Regions from separate parts of the Paenibacillus sp. FSL M7-0896 genome, predicted to be linked through region 2. Evidence: riboswitches for the same ligand, from Rfam matches in the RefSeq annotation. Region 2 holds a riboswitch; each other region holds the start of a gene.
What was found. Region 2 has a riboswitch for cyclic di-AMP ahead of MKY12_RS32495 (C40 family peptidase). Riboswitches for the same ligand answer to the same signal wherever they lie in the genome.

Region 1: it holds a riboswitch for cyclic di-AMP, as region 2 does, so the genes downstream of both, MKY12_RS15825 (APC family permease) here and MKY12_RS32495 (C40 family peptidase) in region 2, are expected to answer to the same signal.
Region 3: it holds a riboswitch for cyclic di-AMP, as region 2 does, so the genes downstream of both, MKY12_RS01135 (hypothetical protein) here and MKY12_RS32495 (C40 family peptidase) in region 2, are expected to answer to the same signal.

What each region holds. Positions count from the first base shown of each region.
Region 1 covers NZ_CP150250.1:3,742,896-3,748,596, forward strand. The annotation lists gene MKY12_RS15815 (iron ABC transporter permease) at 1-336, opposite strand, end outside; gene MKY12_RS15820 (ABC transporter substrate-binding protein) at 488-1,525, opposite strand; gene MKY12_RS15825 (APC family permease) at 1,700-3,517, opposite strand; cyclic di-AMP (ydaO/yuaA leader) riboswitch at 3,646-3,805, opposite strand; gene MKY12_RS15830 (disulfide oxidoreductase) at 4,032-4,466, opposite strand; gene MKY12_RS15835 (thioredoxin domain-containing protein) at 4,463-5,227, opposite strand; gene MKY12_RS15840 (ATP-binding protein) at 5,321-5,701, opposite strand, start outside.
Region 2 covers NZ_CP150250.1:7,460,594-7,466,294, reverse strand. The annotation lists gene MKY12_RS32515 (winged helix-turn-helix transcriptional regulator) at 1-192, shown strand, start outside; gene MKY12_RS32510 (YwhD family protein) at 287-793, opposite strand; gene MKY12_RS32505 (M1 family aminopeptidase) at 898-2,913, shown strand; gene MKY12_RS32500 (hypothetical protein) at 2,923-3,756, shown strand; cyclic di-AMP (ydaO/yuaA leader) riboswitch at 3,968-4,106, shown strand; gene MKY12_RS32495 (C40 family peptidase) at 4,164-4,592, shown strand; cyclic di-AMP (ydaO/yuaA leader) riboswitch at 4,981-5,123, shown strand; gene MKY12_RS32490 (C40 family peptidase) at 5,128-5,619, shown strand.
Region 3 covers NZ_CP150250.1:259,523-265,223, forward strand. The annotation lists gene MKY12_RS01120 (AraC family transcriptional regulator) at 1-531, opposite strand, end outside; gene MKY12_RS01125 (family 43 glycosylhydrolase) at 680-2,338, shown strand; gene MKY12_RS01130 (hypothetical protein) at 2,453-2,650, shown strand; gene MKY12_RS01135 (hypothetical protein) at 3,116-3,571, opposite strand; cyclic di-AMP (ydaO/yuaA leader) riboswitch at 3,706-3,875, opposite strand; gene MKY12_RS01140 (WD40 repeat domain-containing protein) at 4,115-5,452, opposite strand; gene MKY12_RS01145 (glutaredoxin family protein) at 5,560-5,701, opposite strand, start outside.

The sequences.
Region 1 (5,701 bases), 3.7 Mb from region 2:
TCCGGAATCCGCCAGCGGGTTGCGGGTCATCCCCTGCATAATCGCACCGGCAACGGCAAAACATGCGCCGACCAGCGCTCCTGCGGCAGCCCGGGGAATCCGCAGCTCCCGGATGACCTGATGCTGGGGCAGCTCCGGATTGAACCGGAACACCGCCTCCCATACGGTAGCCAGCCGGATATCCGCCGCACCGACCGATACGGATACCATCAGGCCGAAGACAATCGCTGCTATTCCCAGCACAAGAATAACAGCAGCGGCAAGCGGCCGCGACCGGACAGATGTGTTCCCTTCAACAGAAGGAGCTTGTAGAGCAGAATCTGTGGATGAAGCCATATGCCGTCTCCTTATCAGGATTATTAGGGAAATATAGATGATTATGATTCTCATTATCGCAAAGATATGAATATTGTTCAACTTAAAAAAGAGGCAGGCTTCTATATCCTGAGGATATAAAAGCCTGCACAATTCTCCGGCCGGTAAAGACCTATTTCACAAAACTGCTCAGAATATCATCGATGGTCTTGGAATTGGCTATAGGGCCGCTGTACAGCCAGCTGGTATCTTTGCCGAATTCATGAACATTCCCTGCCTTAACGGCCGGAATCCCTTTCCAGACTGCACCTTCTGTAATCTCAGCTCCGCTTGCCTTGTCACTATTCACCAGAATGATATGCTCTGCAGTCAGCTCAGATAATTTCTCCAGTGAAATCGGGTTCCACGGTGCTCTGGATTCTGCAGGAATGTCGGTCACGAGATTCGGGAGCTTCACTCCAAGATCGCCATACAATACCGCACCGCTGCTGCGGGTCTCATCTACAATGAAGAAATTCTTGGATACCAGCCACAGAACCGCTACTGAATCATCGCCGATTGCCGCAGATACAGCCGCTTTGGCCGAAGCCGCTTTCTGGTCATAGTCTGCAATAGCCTTCTCCGCTTCCGGTGTCTTATTGAGCAGCTCACCGATCTTGAGCAAGGCTGCGCGCCAGTCACTGCTGACCTCATCGCCGAGTACATAGGTTGGTGCAATCTTATTCAGCTGGTCATAAAGACCGTTCTGAACCGAGCCCTCCGACTGGACGATGTGGAAATCCGGCGTGAAGCTGGTAACGGCTTCAAGCGGCAGGTCATAGCTGATCGGCGGAACGTCCTTAAGCTCAGCAGCAAGGTAAGCCTGAGTACCGTTCTTCGTAGACCACTGGGCAACCGGAGTCACACCGAGTGCTACCAGATAATCCTCCAGATAAGAAGCAATTACACGCTGCGGATTAGCGGGAACGGTCACCTTATGTCCCATTGCATCCGTTACGGTCTTCTCCACAGCGGGTGCAGCAGTTGCTGCAGGTACCGCAGTGGCCTCCGCAGTCGCTTCTGCAGTTGCCGCAGGTGCGGTGCCTGCTCCACCGTTACTGCCTGCGTTGCTATTATTATTTCCGCAAGCGGACAGCAGCAGTGTTGTAGTCATAAGTCCGGCCACCGCCAGCTTCCCGCTTCTTGATCCTTGCAGGTTGAACGAAAACATTGAATACCCCTCCTGTATGTTACCCTCATGATTGGCAAAAGCTCTGTTACCTTCATCTTGTCTATACTGATGATATTGATTCTCATTCTCTATGTCAACCAATAACTTATAATAACGTAAAAACGGCCGCCTCCGCATTAAGCAGAAACAGCCGTCTTCCAATAATCTTCTATATTATTTATGCAGATGGAAAGGTACAGTCGCGATTACAATGTCCTTCTGATTCATCAGATAAGAGCGGATGAACAAGCTGGTCTGATTATGCAGCACCGCCTGCCACCAGTGCTTGGTCACGAATTGCGGAATCAGGACGGTAATATGATCCGTTGAAGAGGTCTTCCACTCTACTGTATCGATGAACTTCACCAGCGGGCGGATAATGCTGCGGTAGCGGGAGCGCAGGACGATCAGGCGTACGCCGGGGTTCCACTCCTCCCACTTCTGCTCCATCTTGTGAATCTCTTCTTCATCGAAGCCTACATATACAGCGACTACATTATCTGTCAATGACTTCGCATAGCTGATCGAATGCAGTACAGCACGAGTCACACCGGCGACCGGAACGACTACGGTGCTTCCTTTGATACAAGGCTTATCGGTAGCCGGGCAGATCCGCAGCTGATCGGCAATATTCATATAATGGCGGTGAATCCGGTGGAACACGATGATAACAGCCGGCAGGAAGATGAAGGCCATCCACACGCTGGAGAATTTAGTGATTATGAAAATCAGGGTGATCGTTAATGTAGTGAGCATCCCCACTGTATTGACGGCGAACTTGCTCTGCCAGCCTTTCGGCTTCGTTCTGTACCATTGGACCATCATGCCCAGCTGCGACAGCGTGAACGGAATGAATACCCCTACTGCATATAATGGAATGAGTCCTTCCGTATTCCCGTGAAACGCCGCCACCAGCACAGCCGACATGACACCGAGGAAAATAATACCGTTGGAGAAGCCCAGCCGGTCGCCGCGCACCATGAAGGCATGGGGCAGATATTTATCTTTGGCGAACATGAACGCCAGCAGCGGGAAGGCCGAGTACGCCGTATTGGCTGCCAGGAACAGGATAACCGCCGTAATCCCCTGAATGAAGAAGTACAGTCCGCCGCGGCCGAAGGTAGATTCGGTAATCTGTGAGACCACGGTGGCCTTCTCATCAGGCATGATACCGTACCAGTAAGCGAGCAGCGTAATACCTGTGAACATTACCCCGAGAATGAGGCCCATGAGCATCAGCGTTTTGGCTGCATTTTTCTCCGCGGGCGCTTTGAAGTTAGGAATGGCATTGGAGACCGCTTCTACCCCGGTCAGAGCCGAACAGCCGGAGCTGAAGGCCTTCAGCAGCAGGAACATACTCACGTTCGATACCGCCGAGCCAATCTCAGGAACATGGGCATGGGCGCCGCCGGTCATATATTTGAAGACCCCCGAGATGATGAGCACGAAGATGGAAACAACGAACAGATAGACCGGGATAGCGATGAAGGAGGCCGATTCGGTCACTCCCCGCAGGTTAACAATCGTTAAGAGCACGATAACAGATACCGCTATCAGAACACTATGATTATGCAGACTTGGAAAAGCTGAAGTGATTGCATCCGTCCCCGCCGAGGCACTTACCGCCACCGTCAGAATGTAATCCACCAGAAGAGAGCCGCCGGCCAGTAAGCCGGTATGAACCCCGAGGTTGGTTTTGGCTACAATATAAGCACCACCGCCCTGCGGATAAGCAAATATCGTCTGCCGGTAGGATAGAATCAGAATGGCCAGCAAGCCCAGTACGGCTAATGCAATTGGCAAAGAGTACCAGATAGCGGTGAACCCGGCGGCCACCAGTACAATCAGAATTTGTTCTGTTCCGTAGGCTACAGACGAGAGCGCATCAGAAGACAGGACAGCCAGTGCTTTCACCTTGGATAACTTTTCATGATCGAGTTCGTTCGACTTCATCGGACGCCCGATCAATAGTCGTTTTACCTTGCTTACCATTGTAGTAACAGTTCCTCTCTTGGTTAAGTTGAAACGGGTTTCCCTGCGCTGTTTTCATAAGTGGATTTCATAAATGCAGGCACCAAAATAAGCATACGGAAATGATCCGCATGCCTTAGTGTGCATGGTCATTATCCCACTAGTGGCTTACGAGGTTAGCTGGCGGATTCGGACTGTGGTAGCCCTACGGTTACAGGTCAAGTAGCCTGCCCCGATTCACCCCTTTTGGCCTTGGCCAAAGTGTGGTTCCCCCGTTTTTCCTTCCGGAAAATTCAGCGCATATTCAACTTCTCACAAGGACTAATATTAAGCTACAACACGTCTTCCGTAAAGCGTGGAAACAAATGAAAAAAGAATGAAAAGCACTCAAAACAACCAAATTCATCATCCGGTATGTCTTGATCTTTCATTCTCTTTCATTATCCCTTTACCACGTGATTTTACAGGGTTTTTGCATATTATTTTTCGCTAAAATTAAGGGTATTCTCTTCTCTTCCTTCTGCCCGTCAGCTTCTTACTCCGCAGGCTCCTCTTTGCGTCCTGTCCAGAGCAGAATGGAGATTAAGGCAAAGGCTATAAGTGCAAGCAGAGGGATCGTTATAAATCCGAACCAGTTCAGATAATCCTTGTTGCACGGTACGCCGATGGTACAGGGAAGCACCTTGCTGAGCGCCGGAATTTTCTGCTCCGCATAATGATATATGGAGATGCTGCCGCCGATCAGACTAAGGGGAAGCACATAAGGAATGATCCGCTTGTCCGCCCGGTAGGTGGCGATCCCCAGCAGGAACAGCTGCGGATACATGAAGATCCGCTGGAACCAGCATAGCTTACAGGGCTCGTAATTCAGTACCTCACTGAGATACAGGCTTCCTGCTACAGCAACCATACAGACGAACCAGGCCAAGTAGAGACAGTTACGCCGGCAGAAGGCAGAGAAGGCGGTCATTGGGCGGCCCCTGCTCCCGCTGCTACTGTTGCTGCCTGAATCTGGGCGTCAATCGCCTCCATATTGAAAGGCTCCTTCACCTTGATGCCGTTCACGTACAAGGATGGCGTATTCGTTACGCCCGTATCGGTGCCAAGCTGAATATCCCGCTCCAGCTCGCTTACGTAGGTACGCTCGTCAATGTCCTTGCGCAGCAGGTCGTAATCCACCGGCAGCTCCAGCTGCTTGGCGAGACTCACCAGGAAGTCAGGTGTAGCCCATTCCTTCTCTTCATTCCCCTGATTGGCATAGATCGCATCGAAATACTTCCAGAACGCTTCCTGGTTCTGATGATAGACCGATAGCGCTGCCAGGGAGGCCGTTCTGGAATCCGTACCGAGGAAGGCCAGATTCACGAAATAGAAGGCTGCTTTATTCTGATCGACATAGCCCTGAACGATCTGCGGCTTGATCACACCGGTGAACTGGGCGCAAGCCGGACATTTGAAATCGCCGAATTCCACAATTTTGACCGGAGCATCCTCCTTGCCAAGCCGCATCATTTCGCTGTAATTGAAGGCAACCGGCTTACTGTCTGTACCGGCAGGCGAAGAGTCCTTCGATGCCAGCATAAATAAGCCTACAAAAATAATAATGACGATGGCCACCGTACTCACGATCAGAATTCTCGTTTTCTGCTTCTGCTGCTCCTGCTCTGCCCTGCGCTTCTCCTGCTTGCTCATCTGGGGAGCCGTGACATTGTTCTTTTTTGTTTTGCTCAAAGAGAGTTCCTTTCCGTCCTCAGGACTATCGTGATAAAAGAATAGTTACTTTCAAATTATATAATGTTAACTCTCTTGTTGGCAATCGCTGTCTTATACGGCTTCATTCTCCTCCGCTGACTCCCCCTCCCCTGTATCCTTGCCGAAAAATACCTCCGGGGAATGCTCCTGCGACTGCAGCTTAATTCTGAAGAAGAATTGTGTGCCGCCCCCTTCTGCCGGTTCTGCCCAGATCTCTCCTTGCATCAGGTCTACAAGCTTCTTGCAGATCGCAAGGCCCAGACCCGTGCCGGGGTACTTACGGGTATGCGACCCGTCCACCTGCGAGAAGGACTGGAAGAGCAGCTGCAGCTTATCCGGTGAGATGCCAATGCCGGTGTCGCGCACCATGAATTGCAGCGCCTGAGCGGTCTCCCTGACGCCATAGGACTCCACCTTAACCGTTACCGTGCCGGATGGCGTGAATTTCACCGC
Region 2 (5,701 bases):
GAGCATCCCGAGCCAGCCCGCGGGGGACGGAGAAGCAAGACCGAAGAAATGAGTCTGCGTCTTATGAAAGCGATCGAAGATCATCCCTATGCCAACCAGAAGGAGCTTGCCGAGGTTCTCGGCATCAGCCAAGCCAGAGTCAGCCAACTCAAGCGCAAGCTGAACACTCCCGGCAGAACAGATCCGCAGTAACCGTTATCCATTCATCCCTGCTTAGACATCAGATAAGGCTTGGCCCCGTTGGGGCCAAGCCTTAATTTTTGGGCGAAGCATATAACCTGATCTTCTATTCCGATAGCGCAGCTTTCAGCTCCTCAGGCGAAGCGGCCCACCACTCTTCATTATGGGCCATCAGCAGGGATTTCAGCGCTGCCCGCTCAGCACTTCCAAGTCCATCCAGAATAAGCTTGCGCTTCAAGGCCGCATCCAGCTTATTGACATGATCCGCAAGAATCTTCCAGCCGCGCCGCGCTTCGGTGTCAATCCACATCTCACAGGCGGTAATTCCGCCGTAGAACTGTCCCTCCGGGGTACGGTCAACGGCGACCCATACGACCCATACCTGTCTTCCCGCCGGAACATCCTCACGGTTCATAGAGAATTTAATTCCCTTCTCCACTTTGCTCTTGGCATGCATGGCACCTATATCAATAACGGCGATGCCCTGATCAATAATGACAGGCGATACATTGTTCAGATCAATCGAGCCTGCACCGAAGCCTTTATGCTTGGCTCTGGCGTTCACAATATTCAAGGCAATTTGTTTTTTGCCCTCCGGTTGTACGTTATCCACATGTGCACATCCTTTCCATTCACTAATTATTTAATTTTAGCTAATAATGCGGCGATTGCAAACATATACATCCCGTAGATGCTTGTCACGGGAGGAATCATAGTATGAAGCCACATTCATTAAGGTATACCCTCATCTTCGCAGTCCTGGCTGTCCTCACCTTGCTTGGAGGCGGAATATGGTTTCTGTCAGGGCATAGCCCTGCCGTATGGACTGCCTCTGTTCCAAAAGAGGCCAAGTCCCCCGCCATTATCCCCCGGCAGCAGCCCGTGCAGTCCGATCTTTCAGATACGATCTACACATCGGAGACAGAGGCTTTAAGCCAGCGCGTGGTTGAATATCACATGGATGTGGAGCTCCTGCCTGATAAGGAGACCCTGGTCGCCTCCGAGACGCTGACCTGGACCCATCCGGGCGCAAAGCCGGTCCAGGAGCTCTACTTTCATCTGTATCCCAATGCATTCTCATCCGCCGGCACCACCTTCATGAAGGAGTCCGGGGGCACGCTTCGCGGTGACACCATGCCTGCTGGGGGTTACGGGAGCATTACCCTGACAGATTTGCGGACCTCCGAGGGCATTTCGCTGATGCAGCGCACCCAATATGTGCAGCCGGACGACGGCAATGTCAATGACAGAACACTGCTCAAGGTCCATCTGCCACAGCCGGTGAACGGCGGCGAGAGCGTTACGGTAAGGCTTAAATTCGAGGTCAAGCTGCCGAAAATTTTCGCCCGGATGGGAACCGCTGACGACTTCGTGATGGCCGGCCAGTGGTTTCCGAAGCTTAGCGTCTATGAGCCTGCCGGCAGAAGAGGACTCAAGGAAGAAGGCTGGAACCTGCATCAATACCACGGCAACTCCGAGTTCTACAGTGATTTTGGAATTTACAATGTATCGATTTCTGTCCCGCCCGAGTATAAGGTCGCCGCAACCGGGTTTCCGGTGAGAGACGCCAAGGTGGTGAAGGGGCGCAAGATCTATCAGTTCTATGCAGATGACGTCCACGACTTCGCCTGGGCGGCATCGCCTGATTTCGTGGTTTCCGAGAAGGCCTTCTCCGCGCCGCAGGTGCCCGGGGTGAAGATTAAGCTCTATCTGGACCCGCTGCATAAGCATCTCCAGGAGCGTTACTTCCAGGCGGCTGAGGCTGCACTGATGGCATTCAGCAAGTGGTACGGCCCTTATCCCTACTCCACCTTATCGATTGTTGTCCCGCCGGAGTCCGGCAACGGGGCCGGAGGAATGGAGTATCCGACCCTGATTACCGCCTTCGGCGCCACGGACACTTCACCGGGCACCTCCCTGGAACGCACGATCATCCACGAGATCGGGCACCAATATTTCTACGGCCTGGTGGCCAGCAATGAATTCGAAGAAGCCTGGCTGGATGAGAGCTTCACCTCTTATGCCGAAGACCGGCTGATGGAACAGGAATACGGTGTGGTCTCAAGCCTCCCTCTGCAGTCCAGCCTGGTCTCCTCTTCACAGCCGCTTAAGCTGGAGACCTGGAAATACACCGGTGATGACGCCTACACTCGCAATGTATACATCCGGGGCAAGCTGGTGCTGAAGGATATCGAACGCATCGCCGGGACCAAGAATATGGATGCCATCCTCGCCGCCTATGCCCGCAAATACCGCTTCCAGCATCCGTCCACCGCCGACTTCCAGAAGGTTGTGGAGAAAGTGACCAAGCAATCCTGGCAGACGTATTTTGAGCGGTATGTCTATAGCGGGGGGGCACCCGACTTCGCAGTCGACGATATCAGGCTCACCGTCAGACGGGACAACAGTGACGGCGGGGGGAGCCGCTATAGCGCTGTGGTTGATGTAAGCAACAAGGGCAGCCTGTACCCCGATGTTCCCGTGAAATTCACCTTCGCAGACGGGTACACGGTGCAGCAATACTGGAATGGCGAGGGTAAGGCTACTTCCTTTGAGTTAGCGTATAAAGCGCCGCTGGTCTCCGCAGAGATCGATCCGGGGCATTCCATTCTGCTGGAGAGCAGGCATCTTAATAATTTCAGAATGGCGGAGCTTGAGCCGCGTACACTCTCCCGCTGGACGCTTAGTGCATCAACTCTGCTTGAAACCCTGCTCGGAACTCTTGTCTGGTGAGGTGAAGGAATGGTGAAAAGTTCAATTGCCCGCGGTTGGATCAGCATGAAAGAGCAATTCTATATATTGATTCTGCTATTTATCTACCGGCTGTTCTGGGGATATTTCCTGTACAAATTCATTAAAAGCGCGGTTGTCCCCGTCCTGCTCCGCTACCCGGATGCGAATGCCGGCGGCAGCGGAATAGGCAGGCTGCTGTATTATATCGAGGGGCAGACCGCGCTGCGCACCGACCCCGCCGTCCAGCACTGGCTGTGGCTGCTGCTTGCGCTGACAGTGCTAAGGCTGCTGGTGACTCCCTTTATCCGTGCAGGGCTGCTGCACGAGCTTCACCAGGAGCGCGACGGAGCGCGGGGACTGTTCTTTTTTCCCGGAATGAGAAAATATGGGCTGCCGGTGCTGGTGTTCAGCCTCATCGAATGGGCGCTAACCCTCCTGCCGCTCTCTTGGCTGCTTCCGCGTATGTACCGTCATCTGCTCAGCGGTGTTCTCGATGTCCAGCTTCTGCTGAAGCTGGTGCCTTATGTGCTGGGCTGGCTGCTCTATCTCTTCCTTGTCCGCAAGCTTCTGCTCTATATGCAATTCGGCTATACCGCCGGTACCGGCATGTTCTCCTCACTGCTGATCTGCCTGAAGATGCTGCTGCCTTCGATCGGTATATCCATCGTTCTGGGGGCGGGAAGCCTGGCCGTAATTCTGCTCTGCAGCGCCTCTGCTCTGTTCTATCCCGGATTGCCGGCCCTTATGCTCCGCCAGGCAGCTCCGCTGCCCTCCACGCTGTTCGATATGTGGGGAATCGCTGCCCAGTACCACCTTTGGTCCAGTAAATCATTTCCACAATAATAAGCTGCTGAAGCGGCATACTAAAGAGAGTCACAGCCCCTTATCAGGGAGCAGGACTCTTTTTTGCTTGAACGGAGGACAAAAGCATTTGCAAAAGGGGAAATCCTCTGATACAATGATGGCTGTACCAGTAGTAACAAAGTTGTAATCTTTCAAGCAAAATATTCCGTAACTCTTGCAATTTAAGCAATACCGATAAGTCACTGTTCTGGTGCATAAAACGCCGAATTCCCTGCACCGGGAAGTGGGGGAACCATATTTTGGGTGAATTGATCTCGCTTTAGAGGGGTCATAGGGGAACCTTCTACCGAATCCTTAAGCTAACCTCGCAGGCCCTGGAAGGAGTACATCTTTTGATTAGTCAGAATTTCAAGAAAAAATGCACCGCAGCAGCGCTGGGTCTTGTGATGGTATTCACACTCGGAGCGGGCAGTGCCTTCGCAGATTCTAAGATGGATACTGTGATTTCAAAAACCATTGGAACGTCGTATAAAACCGGGGGCACAACCACCAGCGGCTTCGACTGTTCCGGATTTACCAAGTATGTGTTCAAGAATGTCGGGCTTACCTTGCCCCGTACCTCCAAAGCACAGTTCAAAGTTGGAACAAGTGTATCCAAGAGCAATCTGCGTTCCGGTGATCTCGTGTTCTTCAACACCCTGGGTAACGGAGTGTCCCATGTCGGTATTTATGTTGGAAACGGGAAGTTCGCACAGTCCTCAAGTTCACGTGGTGTAACCATCAGTTCGATGAGCCAGTCCTACTGGGCCAACCGCTACGTTGGCGCCAAACGAGTAATGAGCACAACAGCCTACCAAGCTGTCGCTTACGATTGAACCCTTGAAGCATACCCCGAATATTTCAGCCTCTAACAACTAAATGTAACTTATACGAGCCCGGGATGATTATTGCCGTAATCATTTCCGGGTTTTTCCTTTTCCTTATTCTACCTTTTACACTGAATTCGCAGCCTTGAAACAGCATTTTCTTGCAAAAACAAAGAAATAATCATATAAATTAACCCCTGCGCATAGATATGAGTCTTTGGAAAGGGCTATAACTCTAAAAAACAGCAAAAAAGATGCATTAATATGTTATAAGTGATTGCCAAGCGCCTTAGTCTTTGTTACAATTATCGCAGTGAGTTTTTAGTAACATTTTTGTAATTATTGAATCGATTTTAACAAAGGTTTTGTCATGTATTGAATGAACCGCTAATCCTAATCAACAGTCGTGCCGAGTTCCCTAATGAATTAGGGAAACGGGGGAACCACTTTGGGTGAATTGACCTCCTATTCTAAGAGGGGTCATAGGGGACCTTCAACCGAACCCTTAAGCTAACCTCGTAGGCATTGGAAGGGGTATTTACTTTTGAAGAAGAAGCTAGCAGCCGCAGTACTAAGCTTGTCCATTATCTTCACCATCGGAGCAGGAAGCGCTTTCGCGGATTCCAAAATGGATAAAGTGATCGACAAAGCCATCGGAACCAAATACGTGTCCGGCGGTACATCAACTAACGGGTTTGATTGCTCCGGATTTACAATGTATGTTTTTGATAAGATCGGCATTAACCTGCCCCATCAATCCGGCTCCCAGTATCAGATGGGCTCTGCCGTGTCCCGTGACGAGATGAGACCGGGCGATCTTGTATTCTTCAATACAAGCGGTAAGGGCATATCCCATGTTGGTATTTATGTTGGTGACGGCGAATTCGCCCATGCCTCTTCCTCACGTGGTGTAACCATCAGTTCGCTGAGTGACAGCTATTACGTCAGCCGCTACGTTGGCGCCAAGCGAATCATGAGTACAGATGCCTACAAGACTGTAGCTTCGGATTCCCAAGACAACGATGATGTACAATAATCCTTTGTAACCTAACGCTCTTTTCCGAGATTTTTGCCGAAATCTTGGGGAAGGGCTTTTTTTGTCTATAAAATTACTTACC
Region 3 (5,701 bases), 530 kb from region 2:
CATGGATTCGTTAGCATGTATCCCCGTCTGTACCGGCTGGATATCTACAAGCACCTCCAATAACTCGAACAAGACCATTTGTGCTTTTAGCTTCGCTTTGGTGAACGACAACTCAGGCTCATGCAGAATATCGATCCATTTTTGAAGGCATTTTTTCAGCTGGCTATGATACAAATGGGAGGGCTTATAGACCCAGTCACAGTTCTTCATAATTCTCATCCGTAAGGAAGGCTCGTCTATATCAAAATGAGCGCAGAAATAGGTCATCGATGTAGCGGAAATGCATTTATTCGTATGCTCGAACCCAGGCGGAATCAGCAGAATATCATCACTGTTCACAATGAATGGTTCATGATCTATCCTAGTCTCTTGAGCCCCATCCAGCACAATTAGAATCTCAAAGGCATGGTGGGATTCTGTAGTCATGCTCCAATCGGCAGGAACGGTCTGTGTATGTGCGCCAAAAAAGCGTATATTCCAATCAATGCGCGGCAGCAGCAGCGTCTGTGCACCTGTGAGATAGCTATTCATATGTTCCAATTTGCAGCACCTGCCTTTGATTTGGGTAAATCTAGCCGTAATCATCCCATCGCATAAGTACGTTAGTAGTTATTATAATATACATAGACAACAGGAAAAGGGTAAATAATATGGCTAAACAGCGAAGGGAAGCAGAGAAATGACGAAGATTAATAATCCTATAATCCCTGGAATGGCACCAGATCCCTCTATTATTAGAGTGGATGATGTGTATTATATTGCGACATCCACGTTCCATTGGAATCCCGGCGTTCAAATTTTCAAATCAACCGATTTAGCGAATTGGGAGCTGACTGCCTCCGTATTAAATAAAGGTGAAGTGAATTTGAGGGGGACCAATACTCCGGCCGGGATCTGGGCGCCGCATCTATCCTATGATTCTAGGGCGAAACGGTACTGGTTAGCTTATTCGCATATGTTGAACATGGCAGGCCGTGAATTCAACTCGGATTCCTCTGCCATGTGGGCAGAAGATATCCATGGACCCTGGTCGGAGCCTATCTATCTGACATCCATAGGTTTCGATCCGGCGCTCTTCCACGATGAAGATGGCAAGCACTATGTGTCCATTCTTGAATGGGAGACCCGTGAAGGGTATCAGGCGCCTGGACATATTGTGATCGCTGAATTTGATTTGAATGAGGGGAAAATGGTTGGGAAGTGGCACCGGGTCACGCAAGGCTTCACCAGCCGCGGCTGTGCTGAAGCACCGCAAATTTATAAGTATAAAGATAAATACTATCTTTTATTAGCTGCGGGCGGAACGGGTTATGCTCATGGTGTTGAGCTGGGACGTTCGGAGAATATTTTTGGTCCCTATGAACCGCATCCGTCGGGGGAGCCGATCATCACCTCCTCGCCACGCCATCTATTTTCACTTGGTAATCCGGATGCCGGGCATTTTGAGATGTATAATCCAAGTTCAATTATGCAAAAAGCAGGTCACGGCTCATTAGTGCAAACTCAAACAGGCGAATGGTATATTGCTCATCTCATGTCACGGCCTGTGGAAGGAACGCTCTTAAATCCATTAGGCCGTGAAACCTCTATTCAAAAAATGCATTGGACAGAGGATGGCTGGCTGGAAATGAAGGAAGGATCGAATGTGGCGAAAATGGAAGTTGAGGGGATGACAGGTGTTGAATTAGAGGCCGATGGAATCTCTCATGACGTATTTGATGATTTTAATCAGGAGAAATATGATCTTCATTTTCTGACTCCGTACCGGGACCAGCAAGCGGCATGGGTGAATACGGTTGAACGTCCGGGTTACTTACGCATTCATGGAGAGAATTCTTTGTTCTCGCAGATCCATCCGGCGATTATGGCCACACGCGCAACTTCCCTTCATTATGAAGTTCAAACCAAGGTGGAATTTCATCCCGATCACTACTCGGAAACGGCCGGTCTGGGGCTATACTATGATTCGAATAATTGGCTGTACGTTCACTTGACCCACTCCGAATCAGAGGGCACCGTTCTATACGTACTTCAGGCCAAGCTGGGGCAACGCATTGAGCTGGTCCACCATTATATTCCAGTCCCTGAAGACACAGCGGAGCTCAAGATTATCTATCATTCAGGCATCGCGAGTATCCTTTACCGTTTCGGGGATAACGGGGATTGGCAAGCTTTTGTAGAAAACATTGATGTACTCTATCTGTCGGATGAAGGCGTGAACGGGGAGCCAGGGGAGATTGGCGGATTTACAGGCTTGTTCAATTTCATCGGTTCCGTTGATGCCCACCAGCATGACTCCTTCGCTGATTTTGACTACTATGGAGTGAAGAATTACTAGCCAAGGACGCCATACGTTCTTCCGCCCGGGTGTGCCCGGAGCCGTGGTGAACTGGTGAAAACGCCGGAGATGGTGTACCTTAGTAGTATTAGTCTTTAGGAGTGGTGAAGTGTTGTGAAGAAAAGTAGACAAACCCCCGTGCTGGTCGCGGCCTCGATCCTGCTGATTATTATCAGCAGCCTGATCCCGTCGGATCAATCGACTTGGCTGGGGGCGTTACAGACCCTTCTGCTGGGAGCCGGCCTGCTCGGCTGCTGTATGGCTTTTTGGCGGTTCGCCAAGGGCGGCAAGGGTGGTAAGGGCAAGGGCTGAGTTCTATGTACTGAACGGTTGGTGGAGACAGGATGAGTGCATGGGATGATTGAGCTATGTAAGATGGGCCAAGTACTGTACGGGTGCTGGCGCTGAGAGTCAAGGACGAAGTCGCGGCGGATGCTGCGGCTTTATTTGTTAGAGCCCCGCTTTGTGGGGGGATGTTGTTTTGTAGGCGGACTCAGCGGCCCTTATTTTGTGAAAAAGACCGATTTTCTCCCCGTTACGGACTGAGAGGACCTTAAAGGGCTGTATGGAGCGCAAAATGAGGCGGAATGGGTTAATTAAGCGCCTCTCAGTCCGCATGGCCTTCGGAATGGTCCCATTTGCCGAAATAGAGGATCTGTAGTCCGCATGGCCCGCTATCCATCTCCTTTTGTCGCATCCGTACCCTAATTCCGCCACATCCAACTCATTCCGCCGCACTCATTCCTATATCCCGCGTATCCCGCATTATTCCCAGTCTCAACCTGCCGAAGGGCGGTGCACAGCAGGCAAGGCTGAATGGGCGGCTGCCATCTGTTCGCGTATTCCTCTGAGCCGGGCCTTGAGCTCGGGGACGCTGCACTCCAGAATCTGGCTGATGTCGGACAGGGGGAGCTGGATGCCGTACCATAAGGCACTGGCAACGTGATCGTCCCAGCTCAGCGGCGCAGAAGCGCAGCGGCTGCGGTCGTGGGCGAGCATGGCACACTGGCGGATGCACTCTCTGTAGGCAGCCGCAGCAGCGGCGTCCCCTGAGAGGCGGCCCTTCAGCCATAGTGGATGGAGTGCCACGAAGGTGGCGGTTGCAGCTTGTTCGGCGCGGACGCCTTGCTCCAGCAGCAGGCAGCTAAGCGCATAGACGGGACCGCTATATTGCTGGGTGTAGTGGTTGAATCCGGCAGCGGCGGTTAGTTTGGGCGATAAGGGGTCAGGCATGTGGTCACGTTCCTTCCTGAATCTATACTGTGCAGTTCATTCCAGCGCGCAAAAAACCGCAGGCAGAGGAGGACCTCTGCCTGCGGTTGTGGGTAACAGGCTTAAGACGCCTGGCACAAAAGCGTGGCGGATCAGGGCTCTCTCTTGGCGCTTACGAGGTTAGCTGTCGGATTCGGACGGTGAGAGTCGCCCTACCTGCCGGAGACCTGCGCGTGGCATTCTCCTTCGGATTCACCCCAAGTCGGCCTGACGGCCGGATGGTTCCCCCGTTTTCCACATGACGGAAATTCAGCGTGCATGCATATGCTCATTTTCATGAATGCATTCATTTGCTTTCAACACGAATCATACTCTCTTCAGAGGGGGTTTGTAAAAATGGAAAAGAGTGCTATTCGCCTTATTTTCAGCAAATGGCTGAATGGCTAAGCAAATGGAAGCCAAAACACCTATATGTAGCAGATTATCTGCCATTTATCTCGCTCAAGCGCTGTTTTTTATTTTTGGCAGACGACGGTGGGGAAGAAGGGTTCTCCATGTATCAGCTCACCACCAAAGCGGCTCATTCTGATTCTTCCAGGCAATAATCCGCTTCATCTCACGAACGGTTCCTGTTGTAATCTCATAGTCGCTGCGTTCAGTGGCATGAAGGTCCAGGAAATGCAGCATCCCTCCATAAGTCCCCACGGCCAGTATGGTCTCATCCGGATTGACAGCTAATCCAGAAATGGTGCTTCCGGCATAATAACGCCACAGCTCCCGCCCCTCTGCATCAATGAGCCTCAAGTATCCATAGGCATCGCCAATGACAACACCGTCCTTCAGTGCCGCCGCCGCATATACCCGGGCTTCCTCGTTAACGACCGGATATTCCTGATCGTACGAGAGCTTTCCTGCTTCCGCATCTTCAAGGGACACAGTAAGGGTAACGCCATTATAGAAGTGGCAGGCATTGTACCACACGCTGTGCTGGTCCTTCGTAAATATAGTATAGTGCGGGTAACTGGATTCCGGATTGAATAAGTGAACCTGCCTTGAAGTTGTGTCATATAAAAGATGATCACTGCCCTGGCTGCCATAGGCAATCCATCTTCCATCCGGAGAGACGGCACCATGCGGCATGTCAATGTCAATATGCTCCAGCTCATCTGCTTTATATTCTTCGAGATCAGGATGCAGCAGCTTCACCTCCCATAGCTTCTCCTTCTCCTGCGATTGCTGGACCAGGAAAATCCCCTGGCTCGTAACAAGCAATAATGCTTGGCCCCCGTTAAAAGGAATGACTTGCTCCAAGGGTAACTCCTGATCCAGGCTGTCTATGTTCAAAACAGTAAACTCCGGGTCCAGCGCTTGAATCGTGCCATTCAGCTCACGCCATGAGAGATCTGCTACAACTTTTCCTTGTAGAGTGCTGTTCATGGATTGCATAATGGTAATGCCTTGAATTCCGGCGAGTGCATAGAACTGATTGTCAGGAGATGTCCCAACCAGGCTAAACTCGTCGAATACGGAAATAACATCCTTATGTACTGCTACAACTACATTCTTCTCCCAAGGTGAGCCGGTGCTGAACACCAGAGCATCATCACTGATGAAATGAATACCGCGAATTGCTTGCATCTCCTTCTGGAAGTGCCCGGAGAGCGGCCACGTTGCCGCCGGTAGTTGCTCCCGCAGCTCAGTAATCTCACCGTGCTCATTAGCTTCTCGAATCATCTTATAGATTTTGGCGGCGAGGCCCCCGCGTGTATCCTCTGCGGGTTCTTTTCCCGCTTTGTCCCAGCCTTCAGTCAGTCCTTTATGTACGAATTGATTAACGTCGCTCGCATAACGCTGTCCTTCTTCACGCCATTTGGCGGCATGCTCATCCTGTAGCCACTTCAAAGGATCAATCCTCCTTGTCCAGATATATATAAATATACAATTATTCCATCGATGAATCGCAAAAAAAAGGCGCTGCTCCTGTTGAGAGGACAGCACCTTTGTGTATATTACAGAACAGCAGCATCCATAAGCTCCTGAAGCTCAGGGAGATTGAAGCCCTTGACCGCCCGGTCCCCGGATACGGTGACTGGAATGCCCATGAAGCCCAGCTTCTCCACTTCCTCCTGATAGACGGAGCTGGTCATCACA